Regions from separate parts of the Rothia sp. HMSC072B03 genome, predicted to be linked through region 2. Evidence: predicted binding sites of a transcription regulator. Region 2 holds the regulator's gene; the other holds the start of a gene.
The links. The regulator LexA, encoded in region 2, represses DNA repair genes until DNA is damaged. The targets are predictions, from matches to a motif close to TCGAACANNTGTTCGA.

Region 1: the regulator LexA is predicted to act here: its motif matches at 3,417-3,432, upstream of uvrA (excinuclease ABC subunit UvrA).

The regions. Positions count from the first base shown of each region.
Region 1 covers NZ_KV797970.1:541,518-556,588, reverse strand. Annotated here, with positions in the region: gene HMPREF2630_RS08810 (formate--tetrahydrofolate ligase) at 1-1,296, shown strand, start outside; gene HMPREF2630_RS08805 (MBL fold metallo-hydrolase) at 2,541-3,314, shown strand; gene uvrA (excinuclease ABC subunit UvrA) at 3,456-6,344, shown strand; gene HMPREF2630_RS08795 (GNAT family N-acetyltransferase) at 6,466-7,530, shown strand; gene HMPREF2630_RS08790 (glycoside hydrolase family 1 protein) at 7,723-9,204, opposite strand; gene HMPREF2630_RS08785 (anion permease) at 9,430-10,920, opposite strand; gene HMPREF2630_RS08780 (lipoate--protein ligase family protein) at 11,171-11,869, shown strand; gene HMPREF2630_RS08775 (fumarylacetoacetate hydrolase family protein) at 11,939-12,829, shown strand; gene HMPREF2630_RS08770 (Rib/alpha-like domain-containing protein) at 13,648-15,071, shown strand, end outside.
Region 2 covers NZ_KV797963.1:20,480-35,550, reverse strand. Annotated here, with positions in the region: gene miaB (tRNA (N6-isopentenyl adenosine(37)-C2)-methylthiotransferase MiaB) at 1-1,266, shown strand, start outside; gene miaA (tRNA (adenosine(37)-N6)-dimethylallyltransferase MiaA) at 1,352-2,272, shown strand; gene dapF (diaminopimelate epimerase) at 2,370-3,305, shown strand; gene HMPREF2630_RS00330 (class I SAM-dependent methyltransferase) at 3,471-4,094, opposite strand; gene hflX (GTPase HflX) at 4,293-5,972, shown strand; gene HMPREF2630_RS00320 (ATP-dependent DNA helicase) at 5,985-8,057, shown strand; gene lexA (transcriptional repressor LexA) at 8,297-8,959, opposite strand; gene HMPREF2630_RS00310 (LysM peptidoglycan-binding domain-containing protein) at 9,680-10,252, shown strand; gene HMPREF2630_RS00305 (type 1 glutamine amidotransferase family protein) at 10,344-11,084, shown strand; gene HMPREF2630_RS00300 (HisA/HisF-related TIM barrel protein) at 11,084-11,866, shown strand; gene HMPREF2630_RS00295 (DUF1844 domain-containing protein) at 12,027-12,449, opposite strand; gene infC (translation initiation factor IF-3) at 12,718-13,443, shown strand; gene rpmI (50S ribosomal protein L35) at 13,642-13,836, shown strand; gene rplT (50S ribosomal protein L20) at 13,951-14,331, shown strand; gene HMPREF2630_RS00275 (TrmH family RNA methyltransferase) at 14,533-15,071, shown strand, end outside.

The DNA of each region.
Region 1 (15,071 bases), on a different contig from region 2:
GTGACCGCGGCCCACAACCTGCTGGCCGCAATGATTGACAACCACCTGCACCACGGCAACGAGCTGCGCATCGACCCGCGCGCAATCGAGTGGCGCCGCGTTATCGACATGAACGACCGCTCCCTGCGCAACATCGTCGTGGGCCTGGGCGAGCGCATGGACGGCGTGGTCCGCGAGACCGGTTTCGACATCACCAGCGCCTCCGAAATCATGGTGATTCTCTCGCTGGCCACCTCCTTCAAGGACCTGCGCGAGCGCCTGGCCAAGATCGTGATTGGCCTGAACTACGACGGCGAGCCCGTCACCGCGGCCGACCTGAAGGCTGACGGCGCAATGTCCGTGATTCTGGCCGACGCCATCAACCCGAACCTGCTGCAGACCCTGGAGCACACCCCGGCCCTGATTCACGCCGGCCCCTTCGGCAACATCGCAACCGGTAACTCCTCCGTGGTTGCCGACTACGTGGGCCTGGAGTACTCCGACTACGTGATTACCGAGGCTGGCTTCGGTGCCGACATGGGTGCCGAGCGTTTCTTCAACGTCAAGTGCCGCGTCTCCGGTCTGAAGCCGGACGCCGCAGTGCTGGTCGTGACCGTGCGCTCCCTGAAGTCCCACTCCGGCCTGTACAAGATTGTTCCGGGCAAGCCCCTGCCCGAGGGCATGCTGCAGGAAAGCCCCTCCGATGTGGAGAAGGGCGCGGAGAACCTGAAGAAGCACATCGAGATTGTGCGCGACTTCGGTGTTCAGCCGGTCGTGGCCATTAACGCCTTCCCGACCGACTTCGATTCCGAGCACGAGACGATTCGCCGTATCGCCGAGGAGGCCGGCGCTCGTGTGGCCATCCACCACGGTGTGGCCGAGGGCGGTAAGGGCACCATCGACCTGGCGAACGTTGTGGCCGAGGCCTGCGACGACGTTTCGGACCTGAAGTACACCTATGATCTTGAGGACTCCATCGAGACCAAGATTGAGAAGGTCGCGACCAAGGTCTACGGCGCGGACGGCATTTCGATTGCTCCGGCTGCCGCTAAGCAGCTCAAGCGCTTTGCGGAGCTGGGCTACTCGCACCTGCCCGTGGTCATTGCGAAGACCCACCTGTCCATCTCTTCGGATGCATCGCTGAAGGGTGCACCGACCGGTTGGACCCTGCCCGTGCGCGAGGTTCGCCTGGCTGCCGGTGCCGGCTACGTCTACGCAATCTGCGGCACCATGCGCACCATGCCGGGCCTGAGCAAGAGCCCCGCGGCTGAGCGCATCGGCTTCGACGAGAACGGCGTGATGGTCGGCCTGTCCTAAGACGGCTGTTTCAGCTAATCTGTAGCTGGTAAGAGGCGGCGTTCCTTCCCTAGAGCGGGGGAGGGGCGCCGCCTTTCTGCGCGCCGTGTGCCGATATGGGGTCTGCCGGGTGGTGATCTAGCCCCGTAGGTGATGCTGATTCGTCGGTTGTTTTCGCCGCTCGTCGTCTGTGGAGAGCTCCGCTAGGTGGCTTGAAGACCATCCTCACAATGAGCTGGAGGGTTTATTTACGGGGTGATATACGGACTGTAAGGGGTTGCCATGAGGGGCCCTTTCGGGGTCTGTAAATCTTAAATTGGTCTGTATGTGTTATTTTTCCTCCTCGATATTTGCTTGAGCCTTATCTTTCGTTAAACACCCTCTGGAGGTTGATTTTTAAGCGAGTCATGCACCTGCATTTTGTGAAAATATGGCTTTGACTAGTATTTTTTCTTTTTCGTGAAAATTTTCGAGGTTGCACTTTTGGGTCCATGGAAGGGTGGATGACGAAGCCTTTGTTTATAAAAGCGTTGGCCAACTGGGGGTTTTTAGGGGTGGAGCAGACCAATAAGATTTCCCATTGGAGGCTTTTGTGGGCTGTTTTGTGGCGGGCAATGCGAAGGGATGTGATCAAAACGAGGTGAAAAGTAGTTGCTTCAACTAGAAAGTTTCTTTAGGTTTAGGTTGATATTCCGCGGAATATCAAGGGAAAACGGGGTATTCAACCCTCGTAAAAGTCTCAGTGGGACCCCCTGAGAAAGATGCACCTGAGTGTCAAATTGAGGGAAAGCTAAAAATTTTTTTCAGTGATATGGCTCACTTATTGGAGCTGAAAAATAAAATTGGTACGTATGGATATCCTAAAAAACGGGTGGAATTATTACAGAACGGTTACAGTGAGGCTCCGGTCACTTAAATTGGCACTCCGTACCAAAATGACTCGCCGGACAGGGTGAAAAAACTCCGCTATGATGGATGCATCAAGTAATCGTGAGATTTCCAAAGTCCTCGGGTTGCTTGTGTTTGAGTGAGTGATAGATACCCCTGGGTGTCATGAGAAGCGACTGTGTATCGATGCACGGTCGCTTCTCTGTTTAACTTTTAAAATTCAAGCGGTGCCTCGACCGGAACCTCATCCGAGCTGCACCCGTCCCGGGCAAAGGCTGTGCGTTCAAAGTCGAGCGCACCCAAGAAACCGCCGAGGCGCATCCCGCAGGGGAGTACCCCGGCACCTCCTCAACCGGAACACCCCCTACACTGGAAGTATGACTACATACCCCGAATCCACACTCATCTTCGAGAACCCCGAACTGACCGTGCGCGCGCTCAGTGTTTCCGAGATGGACAATAGCGTCTACCTCATCACCATGCGCGCCACGGGCGAACAGGTACTCATCGACCCGGCCGCAGAAGCCGAGGAGCTCTACGCCTTCACCCTCGATGCACTACTTCAGGACTGCCCGCAGCTGGAACTCACCGATGCCGAGGACCGCCGCGTGCGCGTCATGGAGAAGGAAGAAGACTTTGATGCCCTCAAACCCCGCGCAATCGGCCTGACCGGCATCCTGGTTACCCACGGCCACTGGGACCACATTCGCGCCATTGCCGAGCTCGAGAAGCTCACTGGCGCAATCACCTCCGCCGGGGATGCCGATGCCGACGCCATTAAGGAGCAGGAGAACTTCGAAGTGGAGGAGCCCCTGCACGGTGGTGAGGTCTTCGACTTCTACCTCTCCGACACCGTGGTGCGCGCCCTGCATGTGCCCGGTCACACCCCTGGATCCATCGTCTACACCCTCGAAACCGCCTGGGAAGACGGCACTCCCGCAACCCTGCTGTTCACCGGCGACTCGCTCTTCCCCGGTGGCGTGGGCAAGACTGACTCCCCGCAGCAGTTCGGTGAGCTCTTCTCTAACGTGCTCGAAAAGCTCTTCGGCGGCTTCGAAGACGATGCAATCGTGCTGCCCGGCCACGGTCGCTCCACCACCCTCGGCGACGAGCGCCCCCACCTGGAAGACTGGGGCACCCGCGGCTGGTAAACCGCGCCTGGCGAATTGCGCCTCCTAGTCCGCCTCATATAAGTACTGCACCCTCATGCCTTCACCGGTCGCATAATCCCGCCGGTGAAAGTCGTGAGGGTGTAGAATTTAAGTTCGAAGATTAAGACGAAAGGATTTTCGATGACACCCCGCCCGGCACACGGAAGCACCGCGCTCAAACCCAATGACCTGACCAGTATTCGTGTGCAGGGTGCCCGAGAAAACAACCTTAAGAACGTAGACCTGACCATCCCGCGTGACGCGATGGTCGTCTTCACGGGCCTCTCCGGCTCCGGCAAGTCCTCCCTCGCCTTCGACACCATCTTCGCCGAGGGCCAGCGCCGCTACGTCGAGTCGCTCTCCTCCTACGCCCGCATGTTCCTGGGCCAGGTTGACAAGCCCGATGTCGACTTCATCGAGGGTCTCTCCCCGGCGGTGTCCATCGACCAGAAGTCCACCTCCAAGAACCCCCGCTCGACCGTCGGCACCATCACCGAAATCTACGACTACATGCGTCTGCTCTGGGCGCGCATCGGCCACCCGCACTGCCCGGTCTGCGGCGAGGAAATCACCCAGCAGACCCCGCAACAGATCGTAGACATCCTGCAGGAGTACCCCGAACGCACCCGCCTGCAGATTCTCGCGCCCGTCGTCAGCGCACGCAAGGGCGAGTTCGTAGACCTCTTCAAGGACCTGCTCACCCAGGGCTACTCGCGCGCCCGCGTGGACGGCGAAACCGTACAGCTCTCCGACCCGCCCAAGCTCGCCAAGCAGTACAAGCACACCATCGAGGTGGTCGTCGACCGCATCGTCATTAAGGACGGTATTCACCAGCGCCTGACTGACTCCATCGAAACCGCGCTCAAGCTCGCCGACGGCCGCGTGCTCATCGACTTCGTGGACCGCGAGCAGGACGACCCCGAACGCACCCGCTCCTTCAGCGAAAACCTCGCCTGCCCCAATAACCACCCGCTGCAGATCGACACCATCGAGCCGCGCGCCTTCTCCTTCAACTCGCCGTTCGGCGCGTGTAGCGCCTGCGACGGCATCGGCTCGCGCCTGGAAGTCGACACCGAACTGCTCGTACCCAACCCCGACCTGACCCTCGGCGAGGGCGCCATCGCCCCCTGGTCGCAGGGCAAGGCCACCACCGAATACTGGCTACGCCTGCTCGCAGGCCTGGGGGAGGAGCTCGGCTTCGACCTGAACACCCCCTTCAAGGACCTGCCCGCCAAGACCCGCGCCGCCATCCTGGACGGCAAGGACTACAAGGTTGAGGTGTCTTACCGCAACCGCTTCGGCCGCGAACGCCGCTACACCTCCGGATTCGAAGGCGTGAAGGCGTACATCAAACGCAAGCACGAAGAAACCGAATCGGACTTCGCCCGCGACCGCTACGAACAGTACATGCGCCAGGTCGCCTGCCCCTCCTGCGGTGGCGCGCGCCTGAACCCGACCATCCTCGGCGTGAAGGTCGGCGGCCAGTCCATCGCAGACATTACCGACCTGTCCCTTGCTGACGCGCTCGCCTTCGTGCGCGGCCTGCAGCTCAGCGCCCGCGAAGCCAAGATCGGCGAGCAGGTCCTCAAGGAAATTGACGCGCGCCTGCAGTTCCTGCTGGACGTGGGCCTGGACTACCTGACCCTCTCACGCTCCGCCGGTACGCTCTCCGGCGGTGAGGCGCAGCGCATCCGCCTCGCCACCCAGATTGGTTCGGGCCTGGTCGGTGTGCTCTACGTGCTCGACGAGCCCTCCATCGGTCTGCACCAGCGCGACAACCGCCGACTCATCGAGACCCTGACCAAGCTGCGCGATATGGGCAACACCCTCATCGTGGTCGAGCACGACGAAGACACCATGCGCGAGGCCGACTGGATCGTGGACGTCGGGCCCGGCGCGGGCGAGCACGGCGGCGAAATCGTGCACTCCGGCAGCTTCGAGGACCTGCTGAAGAACACCCGATCCATTACCGGCGACTACATGGCTGGCCGCCGCCGCATCGAGGTGCCCGCCTCCCGCCGACCCGTGGACAAGAAACGCCAGCTGACCGTGCGCGGTGCCCGCGAAAACAACCTCAAGAACGTGACCGTGTCCTTCCCGCTGGGCGTGTTTACCGCGGTGACCGGCGTGTCCGGCTCGGGCAAATCCACCCTGGTCAACGACATTCTGTACACCTCCCTGGCGAACAAGCTCAACGGCGCCAAGCAGGTGCCCGGCCGCCACAAGAGCATCGACGGCCTGGAGCACCTGGACAAGGTCATTCACGTGGACCAGTCGCCCATCGGTCGTACCCCGCGCTCGAACCCCGCCACCTACACCGGCGTGTTCGACCACATCCGCAAGCTGTTCGCAGAGACCAGCGAAGCGAAAATGCGAGGCTACACCCCCGGCCGATTCTCCTTCAACGTCAAGGGTGGCCGCTGCGAGGACTGCTCCGGCGACGGCACCCTGAAGATTGAAATGAACTTCCTGCCGGACGTGTACGTGCCCTGCGAAACCTGCCACGGCAAGCGCTACAACCGCGAAACCCTCGAGGTTCACTACAAGGGCAAGACCATTGCCGACGTGCTCGAAATGCCCGTGGAAGAAGCCGCAGAGTTCTTCGCCGCGTTCACCCCGATTGCGCGCCACCTGAACACCCTCGTGGATGTGGGCCTGGGCTACATTCGCCTGGGTCAGCCCGCAACCACCCTCTCCGGCGGTGAGGCGCAGCGCGTGAAGCTCGCCACCGAGCTGCAGAAGCGCTCCAACGGCCGCTCCATCTACGTGCTGGACGAGCCGACCACCGGCCTGCACTTTGAGGACATCCGCAAGCTGCTCGCCGTGCTGCAATCGCTGGTGGACAAGGGTAATAGCGTCATCACCATCGAGCACAACCTGGACGTCATCAAGTGCGCTGACTGGATTATCGACATGGGTCCCGAAGGCGGTAGCGGCGGCGGCACCGTCATCGCCGAGGGCACCCCGGAGCACGTGGCGACCGTCAAAGGCTCGCACACCGGCGCCTTCCTGGCAGAGATTCTGAACTAGTCGAGAACTTGAACTAAAGGAAAGTTACGTGACCGACACTCAAGGAAACACACCTGCTCAAGGAGTTGCCCGAGGCGCTACGAGCTTTGGCGCGCGTCGTGGCGTCGTGAACCGTGGTGCCGTGACCACTCTGGACCGGGCGCGGCACATCCTGCACACCCAGCTTGAGGCGGACTTCTGCCAGGCGCCCGGCTCGATTAGTCGCGCCCTTCAAGAGCTACGCGACTACCCGGAAGCCGAGAGCCTGCCGCTACTCGCCACCGTGCAGCCGCCCTCCGAGAAGATGGGCGCCGCACGCCGCCGCAACGACGACATCTGGGAGTTGCGCGTCGCCAACTACGCGAGCGTAGGCATTCTCTGCGCCAAGCACCCGCGCGTACTCGAAAAGGCCATCGACTACATGCTCGGCGACCAGTCGAACTGGCTCGGCGATTACGCGCAGCTGCGCCAGCTCAACGAACTGCTCACCCCCTACACCCAGCAGGTTAGCGGCACGAGCATCTACTATACGCCCGGCCGCGCCCTGCTGAACTCGGTCGTACCCGAGGGCGTGAAGGCGCAGGAGGTCAAGTGCGCCGTGCCCGGTGTGGGCATGATGCGCCGCGTCGACCCCGCCGAGCTGAAGGCGGCACTGCTTGCCGAAATTACCGGCGAGCGCACTATTCGCAGGGAGGCGAACGCCTCCGCGGGGGCGCTTGAGGTTGCCCCGGAGGATACGGAAGCGCGCGTAACCCGCCTGCGCGTGGACCTGCTGAGCGAAGAGCAGATTGAGTCGTTCCGCGGGGATAAGCGTTACTCAAACGCCCTGGGCTTTAGCGTGACCCGCCCGGATGTGCTGGTGCTCGCCGCATACCCGGTGGATGAGAACGCATCTAAGGCACCTGATGCACCCGCGGCGGGGGAGAGCCCCGCAAATGCCGACCCGGTAGCCATGGTTGGCCTGAGCGACGATTCGCCGATTATGCGCCAGATTGGCATTGACGTGCTGCCCGCCTTCCGCGGCGCGGGTATTGCGAGCGCCCTGGTGCGAGATGCCGCACGCCTGACCCTGGCGGAGGGTTACCTGCCGTTCTACGGTACGAGCCCGTCGCACATGCTGTCGCAGCGGGTTGCGATGAACGCGGGGCTGGTGCCGACCTGGTGGGAGTACGTGTCCACCAGCCTGAACGACCTGCCCCTGGACTAGAATTGCCCGCGCTGGGTATAACGGACAATAGGTACGCAGCATATGCGCGAAAGCCCCCGAGATCAGAGTCTCGGGGGCTTTTTGCTGCTGAGTTTCGCGTGTTAGCCGCGCGGGGTTCAGCGTGCCGGGATTTTCGCGGAGTTCAGCGTCTAGAGTCGCCGCATAAGGAACAACGTCTAGAACCTTGACCGGTTACAGCTCCGCGCCGTTGCTGGCAATCACCTCGCGGTACCAGTGAAAGGACTTCTTACGGTAGCGCGCCAGGGTGCCGGTGCCGTCGTCGTTGCGGTCCACGTAGATGAACCCGTAGCGCTTGGACATCTGCGCTGTCGAGGCGCTAATCATGTCGATGCAACCCCAGGTGGTGTAGCCGAGCACGTTCACGCCGTCCTCAATCGCCTCGCGTACCGCGTGCAGGTGCTGGCGCAGGTAGTCGATGCGGTAGTCGTCCTCCACGGTGAGCTCGCCGTTCACCTCGACCAGTTCGTCGCGGGCACCCAGGCCGTTCTCCACGATGAACAGCGGCTTCTGCCAACGGTCCCAATACTGGTTGAGGACCACGCGCAGGCCGGTCGGGTCGATCTGCCAACCCCATTCGCTCGCGGGCAGGGTCGGATTTGTTACGCCGCCGATGATATTGCCTTCGCCGCGCTCGCCGCGTGCCGGGTCGCCGGACGCGCAGGTGGACATGTAGTAGCTGAACGACACAAAATCCACGGTGTTCTTCAGGTCCTCGCGGTCCTGCTCGGTGATGTTCAGCTCCACGCCCTTCTCACGCAGGGCACGCAGGAAGTAGCCGGGGTAGGCGCCGCGCACGTGCACGTCACCGAACGCGAAGTTCGCCTGCTCCGCCTGCATGGCGGCGAGCACGTCCGCGGGGTCGGGGGTGAGCGGGTAGGTGGGCATGGCAAGAATCATGCAACCGACCTGGGCGCCCGGTGCCAGTTCGCGTGCCGCAGCGGTGGCGCGTGCGGAGGCGACCAGCTCATGGTGCATCGCCTGGTAGAGGTCGGCGTCGCTGAGCTGCTCCGCCGGGGTGTTGATGCCGCCGGACATGAACGGCAGGTGCAGCATCGAGTTGATTTCGTTGAAGGTCAGCCAGTACCTCACGCGCTTGCCGTAGCGGGCGAACACGGTGCGGGCGTAGCGTTCGTAGAAGCCGATGAGCTCGCGGCTGGTCCAGCCGTTGTACTGCTCGACCAGGTGCAGCGGGGTTTCGTAGTGGCTGAGGGTGATGAGCGGCTCCATGCCGTGCTTTTCGAGCTCGTCGAGCACGCGGTCGTAGAAGGCGAGGCCCGCCTCGTTGGGGGTTTCTTCGTCGCCGCGGGGGAAGATACGCGACCAGGCGATGGAGAAGCGGAAGACCTTAAAACCCATCTCCGCGAGCAGGGCGATGTCTTCACGGTAGCGGTGGTAGAAGTCGATGCCCTCCAGCTTGAGGTTGTCCTCGGTGGGTTCCGCGGTGCGCGGGTACAGGCCGCCGGCGGGCAACACATCCTGCAGGCTGGGGCCCTTGCCGTCTTCGTTCCAGGCGCCCTCGAACTGGTTGGCGGCGGTGGCGCCTCCGAAGAGGAAGCCGGCGGGGAACGCGCCGAGCGGCTGCGGCTCGGTCAGCGTCGGGTTGGAGTTGGGCAGAGCGGTGGTTTGGGCGGTGATGTGCTGGTCCTGATGCACGGCGTCCTCCAAGGTGTTTTGGGGTTTTCTTCTACCCTAGCGGAGGGGGTGGGGGATTGCTAGGTTCTGTGCTGTTTTCGGGCATTATGCGGGTATGCGAAAGCCCGGTGTTCTCACACGAAAATTCACGTGAGAACACCGGGCTTTTACGCGGTGCTCCTATACAGCGCTTTTACGCTGAGCTAGGCTTTTACGCTGAGCTAAGCCGCCGCTGGGCCTGCGCTACTAGTTGGCGAAGCCGAGCGCGAACAGCCACGCGGTACCGACCGCACCCCAGACGACGAGGTTCACGATAGCCGCCATGAAGCCGATCTTGAACCATTCGCCCACGCTGAAGTAGCCGGAACCGTAGTACACGCCCGCCGGGCCGGAGGCGTAGTGGGTGATGCCGCCAATCAGGTTGCCCATGAAGCCGAGGAACAGAGCCGCAAACATCGGCGGAACACCCGCCGCGACGGCCGCGCCGAGGAACACAGCGTACAGGGCCACGATCTGGGCGGTGTTCGAGGCGAACATGTAGTGAATGAAGAAGTAGGCCAGAACCAGCACGGTGAAGGCCAGGGGCCAGGCCATGCCGCTGACGCTGTGGGCGGCCTGCTGGCCAATCCAGTCCACGACCTTGAGCTTCTTGAGGTGGTCGGCCATGCCGACGAGCACGGCGAAGAAGATGAGGGTGGACCAGGCGCTGGAGTTCTTCGCCATGTCCTTCCAGGTCAGAACCTTGGTCACCAGCAGAATACCGATGCCGAAGAAAGCGGCGCTGGTGGCGTCAATACCCAGAGCGGTACCGGTCACCCACAGGATTAGCAGCAGCACGAAGGTGCCGAGCATAATCCATTCCTTGGAGCTCATGGGGCCCATTTCGTGCAGTTCCTGGCGGGCGTGCTCGGGTGCGTCCGGGGTCTTCTTGATGGTCGGCGGGTAAATCTTCGACATGATCCACGGCATGACAATCAACGCGGCAAGACCGGGAACGATTGCTGCGAGCGCCCAGGTACCCCAGTCGAGGTTGATGTTGTGGTCGTGCGCGAACTTCTGCGCCAGCGGGTTACCCGCCATCGCGGTCAGGAACATGGCGGAGGTGATGGTGTTGACCTGCGCCTCGGTCATGAGCAGGTAGGAGCCGAGCTTACGGCGCGATTCGGGGGTCTCGTTGGTGGAGCCGTTGACCTCGGAGAGGGAACGGATAATCGGGTAAATCACGCCACCGGCACGCGCGGTGTTGGAGGGGGTGGCGGGGGCGAGGACCAGGTCGGTGATGGCCATGCCGTAGGACAGGCCGAGGGAGGACTTGCCGAGCGCACGCACGAACAGCAGTGCGATGCGCTTGCCCAGACCCGTAATGAGGAAGCCGTCGGCGATGAAGAAGGCGGCCACGATAATCCAGATGGAGGAGTTGCCGAAGCCGGTCAGCGCCTCATTCTTGGCGGCCATCGTGCCGGTAATCATGGCGACGGCCAGGCCCACGAGAGCCACGGACGGGGTGGGCAGCGGCTGGAAAATCAGGCCGAGAATGGTGCCGACGAAGATGGCGAGCATGTGCATGCCGCGTGGGTCGACGCCTTCGGGGGCGGGAACGAACCAGAGGGCGAGGGTGACGGCTACGATGATGGCAACCTGCACGATAAGTTTCGTGCGCTTGGACTTCGCCGCCTTCACCTCCTCGGCGGATGCGGCGGTGGGCGCCGCTGCGTTGGCGGGGGTGGACTGTGTCATGGTCCGATCTCCTTTGCGAAACGTACAGGTTGGCGCGCTCGGGGAGGGGTTCTCACCGGGCGCGGAGTGCGTTTCTTCTGCGTTGTCATGCTGTGTCTATGTGCTCGGTGCGGCTGTGTGGGGTATCGCACCCTAGCACCTTTAATCTTAGCGTTTGGGGGTGCCATGCTGAAGGGGTAAGCCGGCGCATTTGAACAGGTGAGCATTTTTCTGCGCGGGCGTTTTTGCCGCCGCCGGTAAGATAGAAAACGTGCAGATTATTCGAGAAACCACGCCCGAGTCGGGTGATATCCTCATTCACCACGAGCAGACGGTGCAGATGCTCCGCGAGGTCGCAAGCGGCCAGCGCGAAGCGACCCTACGCATGTACCAACCGAACCCCACGGTGGCGTTCGGCCGCCGTGACGAGCTGAACCCCGGATTCGCCGATGCCGTGGCCGCGTGCGAGGAGCACGGCTTTAGAACCCTGGTGCGTAAGGTGGGCGGCCACGCCGCCGCGTACCACCGCGGATGCCTGGTAGTGGACCACTTCCAGCCGGCCACCGACGCCCGCAGCGGCAACACGGTGCGCTATCGGCTCTTCGGTTCCATGTTCGCTCAGGCCCTGCGCGAGGTCGGCGTGGACGCACGCGTGGGCGAGATCCCGGGGGAGTACTGCCCCGGCGAGTACTCGGTGCACGCGCAGCTTCCCGCCTCCGCAGGTGGTGGCCGCATTAAACTGGTCGGCACGGCCCAGCGCGTGGTGAGCGGCGGCTGGTGGTTCAGCACGGGCATCGTGGTTTCCGATTCGGCTTCGCTGCGGGCGGTCACCGCGGACGTGTACCGCGCCCTCGGCATGGAGCTCAACCCGGCAACGGTGGGCGCGGCGCAGGATGCGAACCCGAGCCTGCTCATGGAGGACCTTGAGGACGCCATCGTGGAGGCCTACGCGAGCCACGGCTTCAAGTAGGCGGCCCGAGCGGGAACGCCGGAACATCCGTACACAGTAAACGCACTAGAGTAAAGCAAAGGAGCGCATATGCGTTGGGCACAGATTAAAGACGAGAAGGGCAGCCGCGCCGTCTGTTTCTTTGAGGAAACGGTCTACGAGCTGCCGGCCAAGTTGAGCCCTCTGCTCAATTTCTACAGCCGGTTCCGCTTGAACTTTGGCGACCCGAAGAACGCGCTGTCGATTCTGAAGGAGAACGGTGCGACGGTCATGGGCCACGGCGAGCAGCTCTGGGAATCCCTGCCCTTCGTGCGCCCGCTGGATAAGCCCGGCAAGGTCGTGTGCGCGGGCCTGAACTACCGCGACCACGCCGAAGAGATGAACCTGCCGGTGCCCGAGTACCCGGCGCTCTTTGCGAAGTTCTCGAACGCGCTCATCGGCCCGAATGATCAGATTCGCATGCCCGCCGACGACGGCACGGGTAGCACGAAGGTCGACTGGGAGGTTGAGCTGGGCCTGGTGGTTGGGGTGCGCCTGCGCAACGCCACCGAGGAGCAGGCGCTTGAGGGTCTGATGGGTTACACGGTCATCAACGATGTGTCGGTGCGTGACTGGCAGGGGCGTTCTTCGGAGTGGTTCCAGGGTAAGAACTGGGATGCGATGACTCCGTTCGGCCCGGTCATCGTGAGCGCCGACGAGGTGGATCCGCTTGCCGGCCTGGAGCTGACCTGCGCGGTGGACGGTGAGGTTCGTCAGCGCGGCTCGACCGCGGACATGCTGTTCAGCCCCGCGTACCTGCTGTCGTATATTTCGCGGTTCATGACCCTTGAGCCCGGCGATATCGTGGCCACGGGTACGCCCGCCGGCGTGGGGCTTTCGTTGCATCCGCGCCGGTGGCTGAAGCCGGGGCAGGAGGTGCGCACCCGCATCGAGGGCATCGGCGAGCTGGTGAATGTCTGCTCGGAGGCGGGCGCGCTGTAGGGGAGTGCCTGCAGGATAGGGACGATGCGGGATCGGTTCGGCCGATACGGTTTCGTGCCGGTTCCTGTTGAAAAGGCCCGGATTGCGGCCCTTCGCACGGGTCCTCAGAAGGCCTTCAGAACCGAATACTTATGCATCCCATCCGTGTCGGCAAGGCGCGGGTGGGATGTCTTTTTATGCCTTATCTGCCTAGTGGAAACCGCGCAATGGGGATTACATTCTAGGGTAAGAAAAATTGCAGGGATGAATGATTAATCTGTGCGTAAGAGCGGGATTAGGGTGTAAAAACCTTCACCCTTTACCCCGATTTCACCCTCGTGCGAGTGGGTTCGAGGTGTTTGTGGCGGGGTGGCTGCGGGGGTGCAATGGGGCAGGAGTCCCAGGATGTGGCCAGGTGTGAGAAATTCAACATTTGTCATGTCGGGGGTCACGGTGGGCTTGTTTGGTGCACCATTTCGGGGAAGGGTGCGGATTTTTTGTTTTTCGTCGGGAGTTTCCTCTGACTAGGAGGAAGGCTTAGGCACTCCGGTGCAAATTCTTTTGAATCGAACACCGGTAAATACATTACAGTGCAGTGATAATTCACCCTGAACCTAAACCTTTAGCGACTATACGAGTGGTTGTTATCACATTCTCGTTTTGCGCTTACCCCTCGGGAATCGGTAGGGTATGGGGATTGTCTGAGAGTTTCCTGGGAATTCCTGCCAGTTTCTCGGGGGCATCGCAACGCACTCGCAGACGAATATTTCACTCACGTCCGTGTTTGTTCATACAAACGCACTCACTCAAACAAGCCGACACGAACGGAAGAAAAACGCATGACCATTACTGCACCCAAAAACCAGGTACAGAACCCCGCGGTAGCCACTGCTGAGGCCGCCGCGCAGAACTTTACGCAGGCCCTCGCGCTAACCTCCGCGACGGGTCTGGCCGCCGGCTCGGCGCAGAACGCGAACCCGCGCTTTGCCGGCCGCCGCCGTGCATCCCTCGCCGTTACCGCGGCACTGGCCACCGCCATCACCGGCGCCAACCTGCCGGCGACCTTCGCGGCTCCCGCCGCTTCGACCACCGAGTACGGCGCCTCCGATGGAACCACCTGCGTTGAGGCTGGCCAGAAGAACGTGCCGACCCTCGTAACCCTCACCTCCGTGGCACCCGGCCCCACCTGCTACTGGAACGACGACCCGGCCGCCCAGACCATCAACACCCTGGCACCGGTGAACTCGTCCCTGACTCGGGAAAACCTGATTACCACCGAGAACACCTCGCCCCTGAGTGGCAAGCTCGCCAGCGACTCCTTCGCCGCGCAGAAGCTCACCGGCACCGAAGCCGTTGCCCCCAACAGCAGCGAGATCAGCCGCACCTTCCTCGAGTACAGCGCAGACGCCGGCAACCACCCCGTCACCACCGCCATTAACGCGGGTACCGTCCGTAAGGACCGCTCCCAGACCGTTGGCGCCCACGAGAACATCCCGACCCTCGCGGTGAACTCCGCCAACCCGCACCAGGAGTACGTCGAGGTCGTCTCCCGCGATCAGCGCGTTAACGCCAAGGCCGAGAACAAGCGCATCCTGACCGGCGGCGTGCCGATTCCGGGCTGGCTGGCCGAAGACCACGGCCTCTCGGGTGACCAGTCCCTCGCCCTGTACGACGAGGCGACCGGCATCTGGCGTTCCTACTTCAAGTTCGTGAAGGACGCCGACGCCCAGACCTACACCAGCACCGCCCGTGTGCAGGTTGGCGGCGGCAACGCCTCCACCCCCAAGAGCGCCAAGATTCAGTACGAGACCGTGGGCCGCGGCAACGCCGGTCAGACCGTGACCATCAAGGCCCCCGTAAGCATCGACGTGAAGTCTGGCAACGCCCGCACCTCGTACCCGATTGCGCGCGGCGCCAAGTTCCGCCTGGCCAAGAACGTGCCCGGCGCGTCCATCAACGAGACCACCGGCGAGATTACCTACAAGGTGCCTGCAGGAACCCGCGGCACCGTGGATATTCCCGTGGCAGTGGACTACCCTGCGACCTACCACGTCTCCTCGGGCGGCTACATGCTCGCCAAGCCCAACTTCGAGGGCGTGGGCGAGGACAACTACTGGCTGACCCTCAAGAACGGCACCTCCTCGGTCGTGGGCATGGCCAACGAGCTCACCCAGATTGGCGTGGACGAGCTGAAGGCCGGCAAGATCAACCACATGGTCTCCATTACTGCCGCCGACTACGCCGCCATGAGCGCCTCCTTCCC
Region 2 (15,071 bases):
CGCCGCCATGAGGGCATGCAGATTGCCGTGGGCGGCTGCCTGGCGCAGAAGGATCAGGACGCCATCATCGAGAAAGCGCCCTGGGTGGACGTCGTTTTCGGTACCCACAACATCGGCTCCCTGCCGGCCCTGCTGGAGCGTGCCCGCCACAACCACGAAGCGCAGGCCGAGCTGCTCGAATCCCTCGAGGTGTTCCCCTCGACCCTGCCGACCAAGCGCGATCACGTGTACTCGGGCTGGGTGTCTATCTCCGTGGGCTGCAACAACACCTGCACCTTCTGCATCGTGCCCTCGCTGCGCGGTAAGGAGAAGGACCGCCGCCCCGGCGACGTGCTCGCCGAGGTTCAGGCGCTGGTCGACGACGGCGCTATCGAGGTGACCCTGCTGGGCCAGAACGTGAACTCCTACGGCGTGGAGTTCGGCGACCGCCAGGCGTTCTCCAAGCTACTGCGCGCCTGCGGTGAAATTGAGGGCCTGGAGCGCGTGCGTTTCACCTCCCCGCACCCGGCCATGTTTACCGACGACGTGATCGACGCGATGGCCGAAACCCCGAACGTCATGCCCGTGCTGCACATGCCGCTGCAGTCCGGTTCCGACAAGGTGCTCAAGGACATGCGCCGTTCCTACCGCTCCAAGAAGTTCCTGAACATTCTGGAGAAGGTGCGCGAGCGCATCCCGAACGCCGTGATTACCACCGACATCATTGTGGGCTTCCCCGGCGAGACCGAGGAGGACTTCCAGGAGACCCTGAAGGTTGTGGAGCAGGCTCGTTTCTCCTCCGCGTTCACCTTCCAGTACTCGATTCGCCCCGGCACCCCGGCGGCGACCATGGAGAACCAGATCCCGAAGGAGGTCGTGCAGGAACGCTACGAGCGCCTGATTGCCCTGCAGGACCGCATCGCCGGCGAGGAAAACCGCAAGCAGCTCGGCAAGACCGTTGAGCTGATGGTCGTGGCGGAGGCCGGTCGTAAGGCCGAGCAGACCCACCGCCTCTCGGGTCGCGGCCCGGACCAGCGCCTCGTGCACTTCTCGGTGCCCGAGGGATGCGAGACTCCCCGCCCCGGCGACATGGTGACCGTGCCGATTACCGAGGCCGGCTCCTTCCACCTGATTTCCGATCCGACCGCCGAGCAGTACAGCCTGCGCCGCACCCGCGCCGGCGACGCGTGGGACCGCTCCCAGGCGGATTCCTGCGGTACCGGCACCACCCAGGTTCCCGGTGCGCCGGTGGGTCTGGGCATGCCTACCATCGGCCTGCGCCCCTAATCTTTCATAGCGAGTCGTGCGCCCCGTTCTTCGGGTCCTCATCCTCACCGCGAGTGGGGCAGTGGGAACCGGTAGAATGGGGCGCATGACTATCTCCGAAACTCTGCCCGTTATCGCTATTGTGGGCCCGACCGGCACCGGTAAGAGTGCGCTCGCGATTGAGTTGGCTCTGCGCCTGAACGGTGAGTGCATTAACGCCGACTCCATGCAGTTCTACCGGGGCATGGATATCGGCACCGCGAAGGTCACCGCGGAGGAGATGCGAGGCGTTCCGCACCACCTGCTGGACATTATGGACGTGCGGGACGAGGCCTCCGTAGCGGAGTTTCAGGAGCGCAGCCGCGAGCTGATTGAGCAGATTCGCGGCCGTGGCCGCTACCCGATTCTGGTGGGCGGTTCGGGCCTGTATGTGCGCGCCGCCCTGGATAAGTTGGAGTTTCCCGGCACGGATGCGCGGGTGCGCGAGCGCCTCGAGGAGCAGGCGCGCACCGAGGGCATCGGGGTCCTGCACGCCCGCCTGGCGGAGGTCGATCCTGAGTCGGCTGCGCGCGTGAAGGATGAGCGCCGCATCATTCGCGCCCTGGAGGTGTTCGAGGTGACGGGCCGCCCGTTTTCTGCGTTCATGCCGGTGCGCGAGTACGTGACCGAGAGCGTGCAGATTGGTCTGGATATGGATCGTGTCCTGCTGCATGAGCGTCTGCACCGCCGCGTGGAGCTCATGCACGAGCGCGGCCTGCTGGACGAGGTGCGTGCCCTGAACGAGCAGGGATTGCAGGAGGGGAAGACCGCCTCCCGCGCGATTGGTTACGCGCAGTTTGCCCGCGCCCTTGAGGACGAAGACTACGGCGTGGAGCAGGCGATTGAGGACACGACAATTGCCACCCGCCAGTTCGCGCGCCGCCAGCTGACCTGGTTCAGGGGAGATGAGCGTGTGCACTGGTTGGATGCGCTCTCACCCACCCTTGCCGATGAAGCGGAAGCCATCATCCGCGAAAGCACCCGATAAGCCACAATAACGAGCCGCCGCCGAACAGATACCCCCTCGAACCGGTCGGCGCGGTAAAATCATAGACGGACAGGCCCCCGACGTTTAAGGACAGCATATGAGCGAGAACCCCTCCACCTGGGGCGAGCTGGCAGGATTGACCCTCACCAAGGGTCACGGCACCGGCAACGATTTCATCTTCGTGACGGATGAAAAGTCAGAGATTGCCCTCACCCCCGACCTGGTCGCCCGCGCCTGCGACCGCCACTTCGGTATCGGTGCGGACGGCTTCATTCGCGCTGCCCGAAGCACCTCTTCCCGCGGCGGCCAGAAGCTCCTCGAGGAATACCCCGACGCTGTGTGGTTCATGGACTACCGCAACGGTGACGGCTCCATCGCCGAGATGTGTGGCAACGGCGTGCGCGCCTTCGTGGACTACCTGCGCACCGAGGGCCTGATCGAGCTTGAGGTCGGCCAGACCGTGCAGATTGCCACCCGCGCCGGAGTGAAGACCGTCGCCCGCACCGAGGAAGGCTACGCCGTCGACATGGGCCCCTGGAGCTTCATCCACGGTGACGCCGCCCGCGAGGGAGGCGAGGACTGCCTGGTGTCCGCCCGCGGCCTGAAGACCCCGCGCGCCGGCCTGTCCATCTCGATGGGCAATCCGCACACTGTGGTCATGCTCGGCTCCGAGGGCAAGCTGGACGGCCTGGACCTGTACAGCCAGCCGCAGGTTAACCCCGCACCCGCAGATGGCACGAACGTCGAATTCGTGGTGCCGGTCGAGCTGGAAAATGACGGCAGCACCCACGTGGGCGCTATCCGGATGCGCGTGCACGAACGCGGTGTGGGCGAGACCCTCTCCTGCGGTACCGGCGCCTGTGCGGCTGCCGCAGCCACCCGGTTCTGGGGCGGCGAGGAGGCGCCGGACGAATGGCTCGTGCACGTGCCCGGCGGTACCCTGGCCGTCACCTTCGTGCTCGGCCCGGACGACCTCGAGCACGTGGTGCTGGCCGGCCCGGCGCAGATGGTTTCGACCGTGGTGCTACGCTAGGGGAACGAGCTAAGGTACTGCCCCGGAACCGGAGCGCGCAGAGACTTGATATAGAAAAGCGGCGGGTGTTTTCTGAGATCCTTTCAGAAAACACCCGCCGCTATGTCTTAAACGGTTGGCGACATTCGCCGAGCGGTTTTAGCCGGGTGGCTTTCGCCGGGCGGTTTAGGCCCCGTGGCGGTGCACCAGCAGAATACGGAAGCCCTTCGCCGTTGCGTAGCGCGACACCTCAAACTCGCCGGGGTACAGCTCCTCCAGCTTCGCATCCAGCCACTTCTGCAGCGAGTCGGAGCCGAGGTTCTTCTGCACCACCAGGTACGCGTCCCCCTCCGGGGCCAGGCGCGGCAGCCAGGTCAGCAGAATTTCGTGCAGAACCTCCTTGCCCACGCGAATCGGCGGGTTCGACCAGATGGTGTCAAAGCGCAGTTCGGGATCCACCGAGTCGGGGGTTCCCACGGTGACGTTCGGCAGCCCGAGCGCGGCGGCGTTGCGCTCGGTCAGGCTGATAGAGCGGGAGTTGACGTCCACCGCGTGTACCTGAGCCTGCGGGGCGAGCATCGCCAGGGTCAGGGTGATGGGGCCCCAACCGCAACCGATATCGAGGAGGCGCTCGCCGCGGGGTTCGGGGGCCTCCTGAAGCAGGATGGCCGTGCCCTTATCGATGCCGGAGGGGCTGAAAATGCCGTTGGCGGTGGTGACGGTGACCTTGCGGCCTGCCAGCTCCACCTGCACGGGGCGGGGCTTGAACTCCGTCTCGGGGGTCTCAGAAAAGTAATGCTGCTCGCTCATGCTATCCAGTGTACCGGGAGGCCCGCACCGGCCCGGTTCCCGGGGGGCAGAACGGCGTCCCGATCCCGCCTGACGCTCCTGGCCCGCACGGCCCAGCGTTCCTGGCCCGAACGGTGCTGTGCCCGCCTGCACGCCCTGAGCGCACAGGTGACCAAACCCCCTACCCGAGCGGGGCAACGGCGGTAGAATGGAAGGCGTATGACTTCTAAGAATAATTCCGTATCTGAGGCCGAGAAGTTGCCGAGCGACGAGCAGCTGCGCCGCACCGTGGACCGCGTTCTGGGCCGCTCCCAGTCCGCCTCCTCACTGACCACCTACGATGCCGCGGGCACCGCGCATCACGAGAGCGCGCCGACGCGCGGTAGCCGCCGCGTGCTCGACACCCGCGCGCGTGAAATTTCCGATGTTCAGCGTGAGCACTCCGAGTTCGATGGAGATCAGGAAGACCTCGCCGAGCGCCGCGCCCTGCGCCGAGTAGCTAACCTTTCCACCGAGCTGGAGGACGTCACCGAGGTCGAGTACCGCCAGCTGCGCCTGGAACGCGTGGTGCTGGCCGGCCTGTGGACCGAAGGCACCGTCGAGGACGCCGAAAACTCCCTGCGTGAGCTGGCCGCGCTGGCCGAGACCGCCGGCTCCGAGGTGCTGGACGGCCTGGTTCAGCGCCGCCTCAAGCCGGACCCGGGCACCTTCCTCGGCTCCGGCAAGGCCCTGGAGCTCAAGGACATCGTGGAGGCCACCGGCGCCGACACAGTGATTGTCGACTCCGAGCTGGCTCCCTCCCAGCGCCGCGCCCTCGAGGATATCGTCAAGGTGAAGGTCATCGACCGCACCGCCCTGATTCTCGACATCTTTGCACAGCACGCTAAGTCCCGCGAGGGTAAGGCGCAGGTTGAGCTGGCTCAGCTGGAGTACATGCTGCCGCGTCTGCGCGGTTGGGGCGCCTCCCTGTCCCGTCAGGCGGGTGGCCGTGCCGCCTCCGGTGAGGGTATCGGCTCGCGCGGTCCCGGTGAAACCAAGATTGAGATGGACCGCCGCCGCCTGCGCGCCCGCATGGCCAAGCTCAAGCGTGAAATTGCCGCGATGGCGCCGGCGCGTGAGACGAAGCGCCTGAACCGCCGCCGCAACCGCGTGCCCTCGGTGGCTATTGCCGGTTACACGAACGCCGGTAAGTCCTCCCTGCTGAACCGTTTGACCGACGCGGGCGTGCTCGTGGAGAACGCCCTGTTCGCAACCCTGGACCCGACCGTGCGCAAGGCGCAGACCCCCGACGGCATCGGCTACACCCTCTCCGACACGGTGGGTTTCGTGCGCTCGCTGCCGACCCAGCTGGTGGAGGCATTCCGCTCCACCCTGGAGGAGGTTGCCGACGCCGACGTCATCCTGCACGTGGTGGATGCCTCTCACCCGGACCCGGAGGGCCAGATTCGCGCCGTCCGCGAGGTCTTTGCCGAGGTGGACGCCCGCCACATCCCCGAAATCATTGTGTTGAACAAGGCCGACGCGGCCGACCCCTTCGTGCTGGAGCGGATGCGCCAGCGCGAGCCCGAGCACGTCATCGTATCGGCACGCACCGGCGAGGGCATCGAGGAGCTCAAGCAGAAGATTGCGGACACGATTCCGCGCCCCTCGATTGAGGTCAAGCTGCTGATTCCCTACAACCACGGCGAGATTATTTCGCGCCTGCACGAGTGGGACGCAGAGATTAAGAGCACCGACTTCGTATCGGACGGCACCTTCGTGACGGCACTGGTCCGCGAGGACGTCGCCTCGGACCTGGCCGAGTACGTGCTGGAGGGTGACCTGCTGGAGGTTCTGGAAGAGGAGCTGGCCGAGGCCCGCGCCCTCACCGCCGAGGCCGATAGCGCCGAGACTCGCTAGGAACCGATTAACGTGACGCAGAAGACGACGGGACGCACTAGCGCGCCCAAAAACGCCTCTGGGACTGTACCCGTAGCCGAGGGCACCCGATTCACCGGGCAGGAGCTTGAGACCCTGCCCGGTGCGAAGGATGCCCTGAACCTGCTCGACGAGGTTGTGGAGGCCACGGGCGGGCAGAAACGTGACGGTCAGCGCACGATGGCGGCGCACGTAGCGCAGGCCCTTGAACTGCAACGACATCTGCTCGTGCAGGCCGGCACCGGCACCGGTAAGTCTCTGGGCTACCTGGTTCCGGCTCTCGCTCGCGTGGGGGAGTCCGACCAGCCTATCGTGGTGGCTACCGCGACCCTGGCCCTGCAGGCACAGATCGTGAACCGCGATATTCCGCGTCTTCTGCAAGCACTGGAGCCGCGCCCGGAGTCGCAGGCGCAGGTGGCCCTGCTCAAGGGCCGCAACAACTACCTGTGCCTGCACAAGCTTGAGGGCGGCTACCCCGAAGAGGAACAGGATGCCCTCTTCGACATGCCTTCTTCGACCTCCCGCGTGGGCGAGGAAGTCGTGCGCCTGCGCGAGTGGGCTGACCGCACGGAGACCGGCGACCGCGATGAGCTCAAGCCCGGTGTGTCCGATCGCGCGTGGGCTCAGGTCTCGGTGAGCGCGGCCGAATGTCTGGGCCGCCGCTGCCCGCTGGTGGAGGAGTGCTTTAGCGAGATGGCGCGTAGTCGTGCCGCCGAGGCAGATATCGTCATCACGAATCACGCCCTGCTGGCCATTAACGCTTTCGAGGGTATGAAGGTTCTGCCCGAGCACGAGACCGTCATCATCGACGAGGCCCACGAGCTGGTGGACCGAGTGACCGGTGCGGTTTCCGGATCGCTGACCGTTGCGATGGTTCGCCGCGCCGCTCGAGGCGTGAAGAAACACTCTAAGGCCGATTCCGGGGCCCTGGAGATGGCCGCCGGAACCCTGGAAACCGCACTGGAGGGCCTGCCCGAAGGGCTGCTCAACGGCCTCGACGGTCGCCTGCTCACGGCCCTATCCGCGGTGAACGATGCGGCCCGCGCCGCGCTCTCCGATACGAAACCGGACGGCCAGGAGGCCGACGCCGGCCTGCAGATGGCCCGTTCCCGCGTCTCGGAGGTGCACGAGGTGAGCAACCGCATCCTGGAGGCTTCGGCTGAGCAGGATGTGCTGTGGGTTTCGCGTCAGGGCGGCTGGGAGAACGGCCGCTACGTGGCCGCCTCCGATACCGACCCGGCGACCCTGAATATCGCCCCGCTGAGCGTTGGCCTGCAGCTGCGCGACGGTCTGTTTGCCGACCGCACCGTAATCCTAACGAGCGCGACCCTGACGGTGGGCGATTCCTTCGATGTGGCCGCCGGCGCCCTGGGTTTGCAGGGGGAGGGGGCTCCCCGCTGGACGAGCATCGATGTGGGTTCGCCCTTCGACTACCGCAAGCAGGGCATCATGTACGTTGCCGGGGATCTGAAGCCCCCGGGATTTGGCGTGCACGAGGGCCAGCTGGAGCGACTTCGCGAGCTGTGCGAGGCGTCCGAGGGAGGTGCCCTGGGGCTGTTCTCCTCGAAGCGTGCAGCCGAGCGCGCCGCAGAGTATATGCGTGAGCAAAGCGATCTGAATATTCTTCTGCAGGGTGAATCCTCGCTGAAGGCCCTGGTGGAGGAGTTTAGCGAGGATGTTGACTCGTGCCTGTTCGGCACGATGAGCCTGTGGCAGGGCGTTGACGTCCCCGGAGACTCCTGCCGTCTGGTGGTGATGGATCGCATCCCGTTCCCGCGACCGGACGATCCGATTGCGCAGGCCCGCACGGAGTCGGTGAACCGTCACCGCGGTAACGGGTTCATGGCCGTCTCTGCGCATCACGCGGCTATCCGCATGGCGCAGGGCGCGGGTCGCCTGATTCGTTCGGTGAATGACCGCGGGGTCGTGGCGGTTCTGGATTCGCGACTCGCAACGAAGCGCTACGGCGGCTACCTGATGAGGGCCATGCCGCCGATGTGGCCCACCCAGAATAAGCAGGCCGTGGTGGGTGCGCTGGCCCGTCTATCGGAATCCATCGACAGGTAGCCCGTCTACCGTGTGCTGAGCGGGCCATCGTGTATTGAGCGGGCGGCGCGTTTTCCCCGCAGGGCTATTTCCCCGTAGAGTCAGAGAAAAGCCCCCGGCACTCGCAAACTTGCGAGTGCCGGGGGCTTTGTTCGTTATGGGCTTTGGAAGCGCTGAAGTCTCAAAGGACGTAGCTACCAGATCGGGGCGTTGGCGCCGGGAGGCATAGCACCCCATGATGCTCTCGCGAAGAGCGGGGATTAGAGGCTACGCAATACCGAAACAACCTTGCCCATGACGGTGGCGCGGTCACCCATAATCGGTTCGTAGCTTGCGTTGCGCGGCATGAGCCAGGTGTGGCCATCAACCTGGCGGAAGACCTTCACGGTGGCCTCATCGTCCAGCAGGGCGGCCACGATGTCGCCGTTGTCGGCGGTGTGCTGTTCACGCACGACGACCCAGTCGCCATCGCAGATAGCGGCGTCAATCATGGAATCGCCCTTGACCTTGAGCATAAAGAGCTTGCCGTTGCCGACCAGCTGGCGCGGCAGGGCGAGTACATCTTCCACAGACTGCTCGGCGGTGATGGGGCCGCCCGCGGCAATGCGACCGACGAGGGGGACGGGTACGAGGTCGTCCTCGCCAACCTCAAAGTTCGGAAGTTCAGGCAGGGGAGTGTGCATGCCGGCGCCGTTTTCGTCGAGCACTTCGATGGCACGCGGGAGCTTGGGATCGCGGCGAATGTAGCCCATATTTTCGAGTCGGCCAAGCTGATGGGTGACCGAAGAGAGAGACGCAAGACCCACCATATCGCCAATCTGGCGCATGGACGGCGGATAGCCCTTCTGTTCAATCTCGGTGCGGATCGCGTCAAGAATCTTCTGCTGGCGCGCGGTCAGCGCCGGGCGGGGTGCTGTTGCCATATCTCTTCCTTTGGTCTGTGTCGCCGAAGGCTGCTGTACCTTCGGCGGAGCACGGATGGGTTGTCCACGTGTTCGTCATACGGTGACGTATATCGCACGGCTTAGGTGAAACATACCCCTTATCTCGTCAGGGGTGGATTAGATTCTAGATCCGTCGCGAGTCACGCCCCGCCATGATGGAAATCATCACGAGCGTGTGGAACATCTCTTGACACAAGTGTAGAACACTCTACCGACAAATTCAAACAAATATACTAGATTTTTTCTTCGAAACCGGAGGAATTTTTAGTATGTATCTGCTAGACTTTAGAACACGGATTCGGATACAGTGGAAAACCCTCCCGATTTTCGGGGCGCAAACGGGGTATTCTCCATGTAATTCGAATACTCGTTCTGCCTTGCGGGTCTGGAAGGGGGTTGTCGAATGTTCGAGAGTATTCGAACGAGAAACCGAATGACCTTCCTTATGCCGAAGGGGAGTTCTGGGGAATGCGTCTGCAAGACAAAACCCCGAACGTTCCTTGACCCGACGTGTCGGGTCCCGGGCAGAAAAACGAACAACCACACTCAACTCACCCGCCGAGTCTCGAGAGAGCTGGCACCGTTCACCCCGGCGGATTACCGCGGGAGTGAGCTTGAGAGAAAGGAACCACAATTATGACCGCAGTTTCTTTGGCCCCTCACCGTGCCTCTGCGTCTGCTACCCTTCCGGAAGGTTTGGTGGTACTTCACCCCGCGCACGCACGGCAGTCCGCGCGCATCGCTCGAGGCTCCTCCCGTCGCGCATCCGCTCCTCAGTCTTCTGCCTCTCCGGCGCCCGTCCGCAGTGTCTCTCCCACCGCGGCGGCTGCTCGGCCTGTGGCCCCCTCCGCTCCGGTGAATGAACGCTCCGGTTCGGCGCACCTCTCCGGGCAGGGGAGGGAATCGTCTTCCCGCCGTGCGGGCCTTGTGCCCTCCGCTATCTCGGGTCTTCGCTCCCTATCGTCTCGCCTGGAACGCTTCAACCCCCTGCGCAATTTCAAGGGGCTGCCTCTGCTGACCCTGGCCGCGCTCGTGGTGCTGGGCGCCATTACCTTCCTCGGCCCTTCCTTCGGCCCCCGTGTTGAGAACGCATCGGCTACCCAAGCCACTGTGACCGTTAAGCACGGCGAGACACTGTGGGACATCGCCCAGTCGGTGAACCCCGGCGGTGATGTCCGTGATACCGTGGTGCGTATTATGGAGATGAACTCGCTGACGAGCACCGCTGTCGACGCCGGTCAGCGCCTCGAGGTTCCCAAGCCGCGCCACTAGGCAAAGCTGTCGAGGCGAGAGCTTCGGCTCACTCGTCAGCGGATTATGAATCGGCTACGAACCGCCTACCGCACTACTCAAGGAGCACGCGATGTCAACACCCTCTCAGTCCCATCAGGACGCGGTCTCCTCACCGCGCCCCGTGGTCGCCGTTCTGGGAGATTCCGGAACTCACGGCGCCATGGTAAAGCTTCTTCGGGATTCGGGTGCGGAGGTCATCGTCACCGCTGACCCGCATCAGCTCCGCGAGGCTGACGGCATGGTGGTTGCCGGTCCTGCCGGTTCCCTTGAGGCGTTCGACGAGCTAAAAGCCAAGGACGCTGAGCGCGTGATTGGGCGCCGCGTGGCCGGTGGCCGTCCGGTGCTCGCGGCCGGTGCCGCCCTGAGCTGCCTTTTTGAATCCGTCGCGGTGAACCACCCGCAGCTGGGCAGCGTGCAGGTTCAGGGTATGGGGGAGTGGCCCGGCGAGAGCGTGGAGCTTTCCACCCGGGGCCTGGTGCCCGGCTCCTCCGCGGTGTCCCCCTCGACCGGCAGTCGACTGCTCAAAGATATTGAGGGCGAGGCCCGTTTCAAGTCCGAGCACGGTGTTTTTGAGTGGGTCTTTGACCAGAGCATTGACTATATCGCTCCTCCCGCGGTGAGCTGGACGGCAACCGAACCTCCCTATATTGCCGCGGTGGAGAACGGCCCGCTGACCGCTGTGCAGTTCTGCCCGGTCGTATCCGGTGAGCTGGGTGCGGAATTTATGCGCCGCTGGGTTGGGTCCCTCGCGGTGACCGGCCGGCTGTCGCCTGCCGCGGGTGAATCCGCTACCGGTGGGGAGGAATCATAATGGCTAAACCCATCCTCGAACTTCTGCCGGCCGTCGATATTTCCGAGGGCTACGCGGTACGCCCTGTGGGCGGCACCCTGTCCGGTGGCGAGCAGCGTCTCGATCCGGTCAAGGCGGCGCTCACCTGGGTGAAGGCTGGCGCCCGCTGGATTCATCTGGTTGATCTTGACCTAGCCTTTGGCCGCGGTACGAATACGGATGTTCTGGCGGAGGTTGCCGCCGCCGTCCGTGCCGAGAGCGCCCGGAGCTCTGCCCCGGTTCGTATTCAGGTCAGTGGCGGTGTGCGTAATGCTGAGAGCCTGGAGCGAGCCCTGAGTCTCAACCCGGACCGCGTGAACGTGACCAGCGCGGCGCTGGCGGATTCTGCCTGGCTTGAAGGCACTCTGGCTCGTTACGCCGATTCTGATCTTCTAGCCCTGGGGCTCGACGCCCGTTACGACCCCGAGCGGGGTTGGGTGACGGTGGCTCGCGGAACCGACTGGTCGGGCCCCGAGGTGGCGGAGGCGCTGGCCTGGCTAGAAAGCGTGGGCGTGCGTCGCTATATCGTCACCGATGTGAGTAAGGATGGCTCGCTGGCTGGTCCCGGCGCGGAACTGCTCGATGAGGTGCTGGCCCAGACCGTCTGTCGGGTGGTGGCGTCCGGTGGCGTGGCGTCGCTGGCGGACCTTGAGAAGCTGCGCGCCATGGTGCCTTACGGATTGGAGGGCGTGGTGCTGGGCAAGGCGCTATACGTGGGGAACTTTAGCTTTGAGCAGGCACTCGAGGCCGCTGGCTCCCGCTAAATCTCTCCTTTCTAATAAGGCTGTCGGCTCCCGCCAGTCCGCGCAGAATATATGCAGAATACATACGGTAAAGCCCCGCCTCCTTCAACCGAGGGAGACGGGGCTTTACCGTGAATAGATTGGGGGCGACATGGTAGGCCGGCCGGTTCGAGAGATCGGTTTAGTACACCGGGCCGGTCAGCTTCTCGCCGGGGCCCTTGCCGGGCTCGTCCGGGAAGGGGGAAGCCTCACGGAATGCCAACTGCAGGGTGCGCAGGCCATCGCGCAGGGGTGCTGCGTGCTGGGAACCGATTTCGGGGGCGGCAGCGGTGACCAGGCCCGCCAGGGCGGTGATGAGCTTGCGCGCTTCATCGAGGTCCTTGAGATCGTCTGCGTTCTCGTCGGAGGCCAGGCCGCACTTGACGGCTGCGGCGCTCATCATGTGGATGGCCGCGGAGCTAATGATTTCGATGGCGGGAACGTCTGCAATATCGCGCAGCTGCTCATTAACGGCCTCGACCTGCTCCTCGGTGAGCTCGGTGTGGCCGTGGACGGGGGTTTCTTCTCCCGCGGTAAAGCGGAAGTTATTGTTTTCAGTGCTCATAACCCTAGAATCTCACATTTCGTTTATTTCGGTAAATGCGTCCTTAAGAGTGGGTGCTTCTGTGGACTTTCTGGGGGAGCCCCCGCAATTTTTATGGTGTTTTGCGTCTATTTCCTTGCGTCTGTCGGGGATTCTGCGGTATGGTTGTAGGCAGTTTGCAAGTGGAGCATGCCTCCCACCCGGTTGACCGCCGCAGGCGTTTGTTTGCGAGTTTTGAGGTGAACGGGTTCGTCCGCCGATTTCGGCGTACGCTGGTTTGTGCCTCCGCTTGTGTAACTGCGGGGGCTTTTTAGCGCCCGCAACGGATAGTATTCACGGGGAAACCCACAGAGCACAGGAGCTAGTCATTAGCGAACCACGCATTAACGATCGTATCCGCGTTCCCGAGGTCCGACTCGTCGGCCCCGGTGGCGAGCAGGTAGGCGTTGTCCCTCTGAAGGACGCTCTGCGCCTGGCTGAGGACGCCGAACTCGACCTGGTCGAGGTTGCCCCGAACGCGAAGCCGCCCGTGTGCAAGCTCATGGATTACGGCAAGTACAAGTACGAAGCCGCAATCAAGGCTCGTGAATCCCGCAAGAAGCAGGCTAATGCCGTTCTGAAGGAGATCCGTTTCCGCCTGAAGATTGATACCCACGACTACGAAACCAAGGTTGGACACGCTCGTCGTTTCCTTTCCGGTGGTGACAAGGTCAAGGCAATGATTCAGTTCCGTGGTCGTGAGCAGCAGCGCCCCGAGATGGGTGTGCGCCTGCTGGAGCGTCTGGCGGCTGAGCTGGCCGAGGTGAGCACCGTTGAGTCTCGCCCCCGTCAGGATGGCCGCAACATGGTGATGGTTCTGGCTCCGCTTCGCGGTAAGGCAGAGGCTCGCCGTGAGCAGGGCGCCGGCGGTCGCAAGGGTCGCGAGCGTATTGACACGACCAAGGCGAAGCCCGTAACTAATTCTCTGGCAGACGCTATGCCTGCCGAGCTGAAGGCACAGGCTTCCGCCGAGTAGGGAACCGGGTCGTCACTTTAGGATGGGCACGCGCCTCCACCGCTCGGTGGGTGTTGCGGGTTCACCCGGTGCCGGTTCCGAGGCACCTCGCGAGGGGTGCCTCACCTTTGGTCCTTGGGGCTGATGCGTTCGCGTACGCAACCCCACTAAGCTACCCCGCCACTGTGGCGGGGGATGAATGTAAGGAGAACGGCAGCTATGCCGAAGCAGAAGACCCACTCTGGTGCTAAGAAGCGCTTCAAGCTCACCGGTAGCGGCAAGGTTAAGCGCCAGCAGGCGAACCGCCGCCACTACCTGGAGCACAAGTCCTCTCGTCTGACCCGTCGTCTGGCTTCTGACCAGATCGTTACCGGCGGCCAGGCAAAGGTTGTCAAGAAGATGCTGGGTAAGTAAGCAACGCTTACTCTCTGCACCTGGCGCACCGATAGTGGTGCGTACTGATTAAAGACTCGCTCCTGTTCAGCGTGATATGTGAGCTGTTCAGGACATAAGACGAAGGAGACACACGTGGCACGTGTGAAGCGCGCGGTTAACGCGCACAAGAAGCGCCGTACTATTCTCGATCGTGCATCCGGCTACCGCGGTCAGCGTTCTCGCCTGTACCGTAAGGCTAAGGAGCAGGTCACTCACTCGCTGGTTTACAGCTACGACCACCGTCGTAAGAAGAAGGGTGACTTCCGTCGCCTGTGGATTCAGCGTATCAACGCTGCTTCCCGCGCACAGGGCCTGACCTACAACCGCTTCATCCAGGGCCTGAAGGCTGCTGGTGTTGAGGTTGACCGCCGTATGCTGGCTGAGCTGGCTGTTAACGAGCCCGCTGCCTTCAACGCACTGGTTGAGATTGCTAAGAACAACCTGCCCGAGGACACCTCGGCTCCCAAGGCTTAATTAGCCTAGGTTGTGTTCTTACCTCGAAGATCTAGGTTCGGGGTAGGATGCTTAAGCGTCGTGAGCGGCCGTCTGCACTTTTGAGTGTGGGCGGCCGCTTTCTGCGTACCTGGGGTTGTGACTGTTCTGCGTTTTTGGGTGTGCCTTTGCCTGTACCCTTTAAGAGTGAACTTTTTTGAACGTATTAGTACCCCCGTTGTGATGTCCAACCCGCAGGCAGATCGTGTGCGCGATATTGCGAAGCTGCGTACCCGCGCTGCTCGCACGAAGAAGGGCCAGTTCCTGGTGGAAGGCCCGCAGGCTGTGCGCGAGGCCCTGAAAGCGCACCTGAAGAGCCCCATCCTGGACGCCGTGTACGTTACGGAGGCCGCGTTCGACCGTCATGAGGATATTGCCGAGTTGCTGGAGCAGGTGTACGGCACCCCCACCCCCGAGGAGGGCCGCCGCGTTTTCATGCGAGTGGTGACCGAAGAGGTGTTGGCGGCCATGGCTGATTCGGTGAGCCCGCAGGGTATTATTGCGGTTTCCTTTATGGTGGATGCTTCCTTCTCGCTGCTCTGGGGTGAGGGCGCGTTGAACCCGAAGTTGATTGCTGTGCTGTCTCGTGTGCAGGATCCGGGTAATGCGGGCACGATCCTGCGTGTGGCTGATGCCGCCGGCGCCGATCTTGTGATTACCACCAAGGGCTCGGTGGATTTGTACAACCCGAAGACGGTGCGTTCCACCGCGGGTTCGCTGTT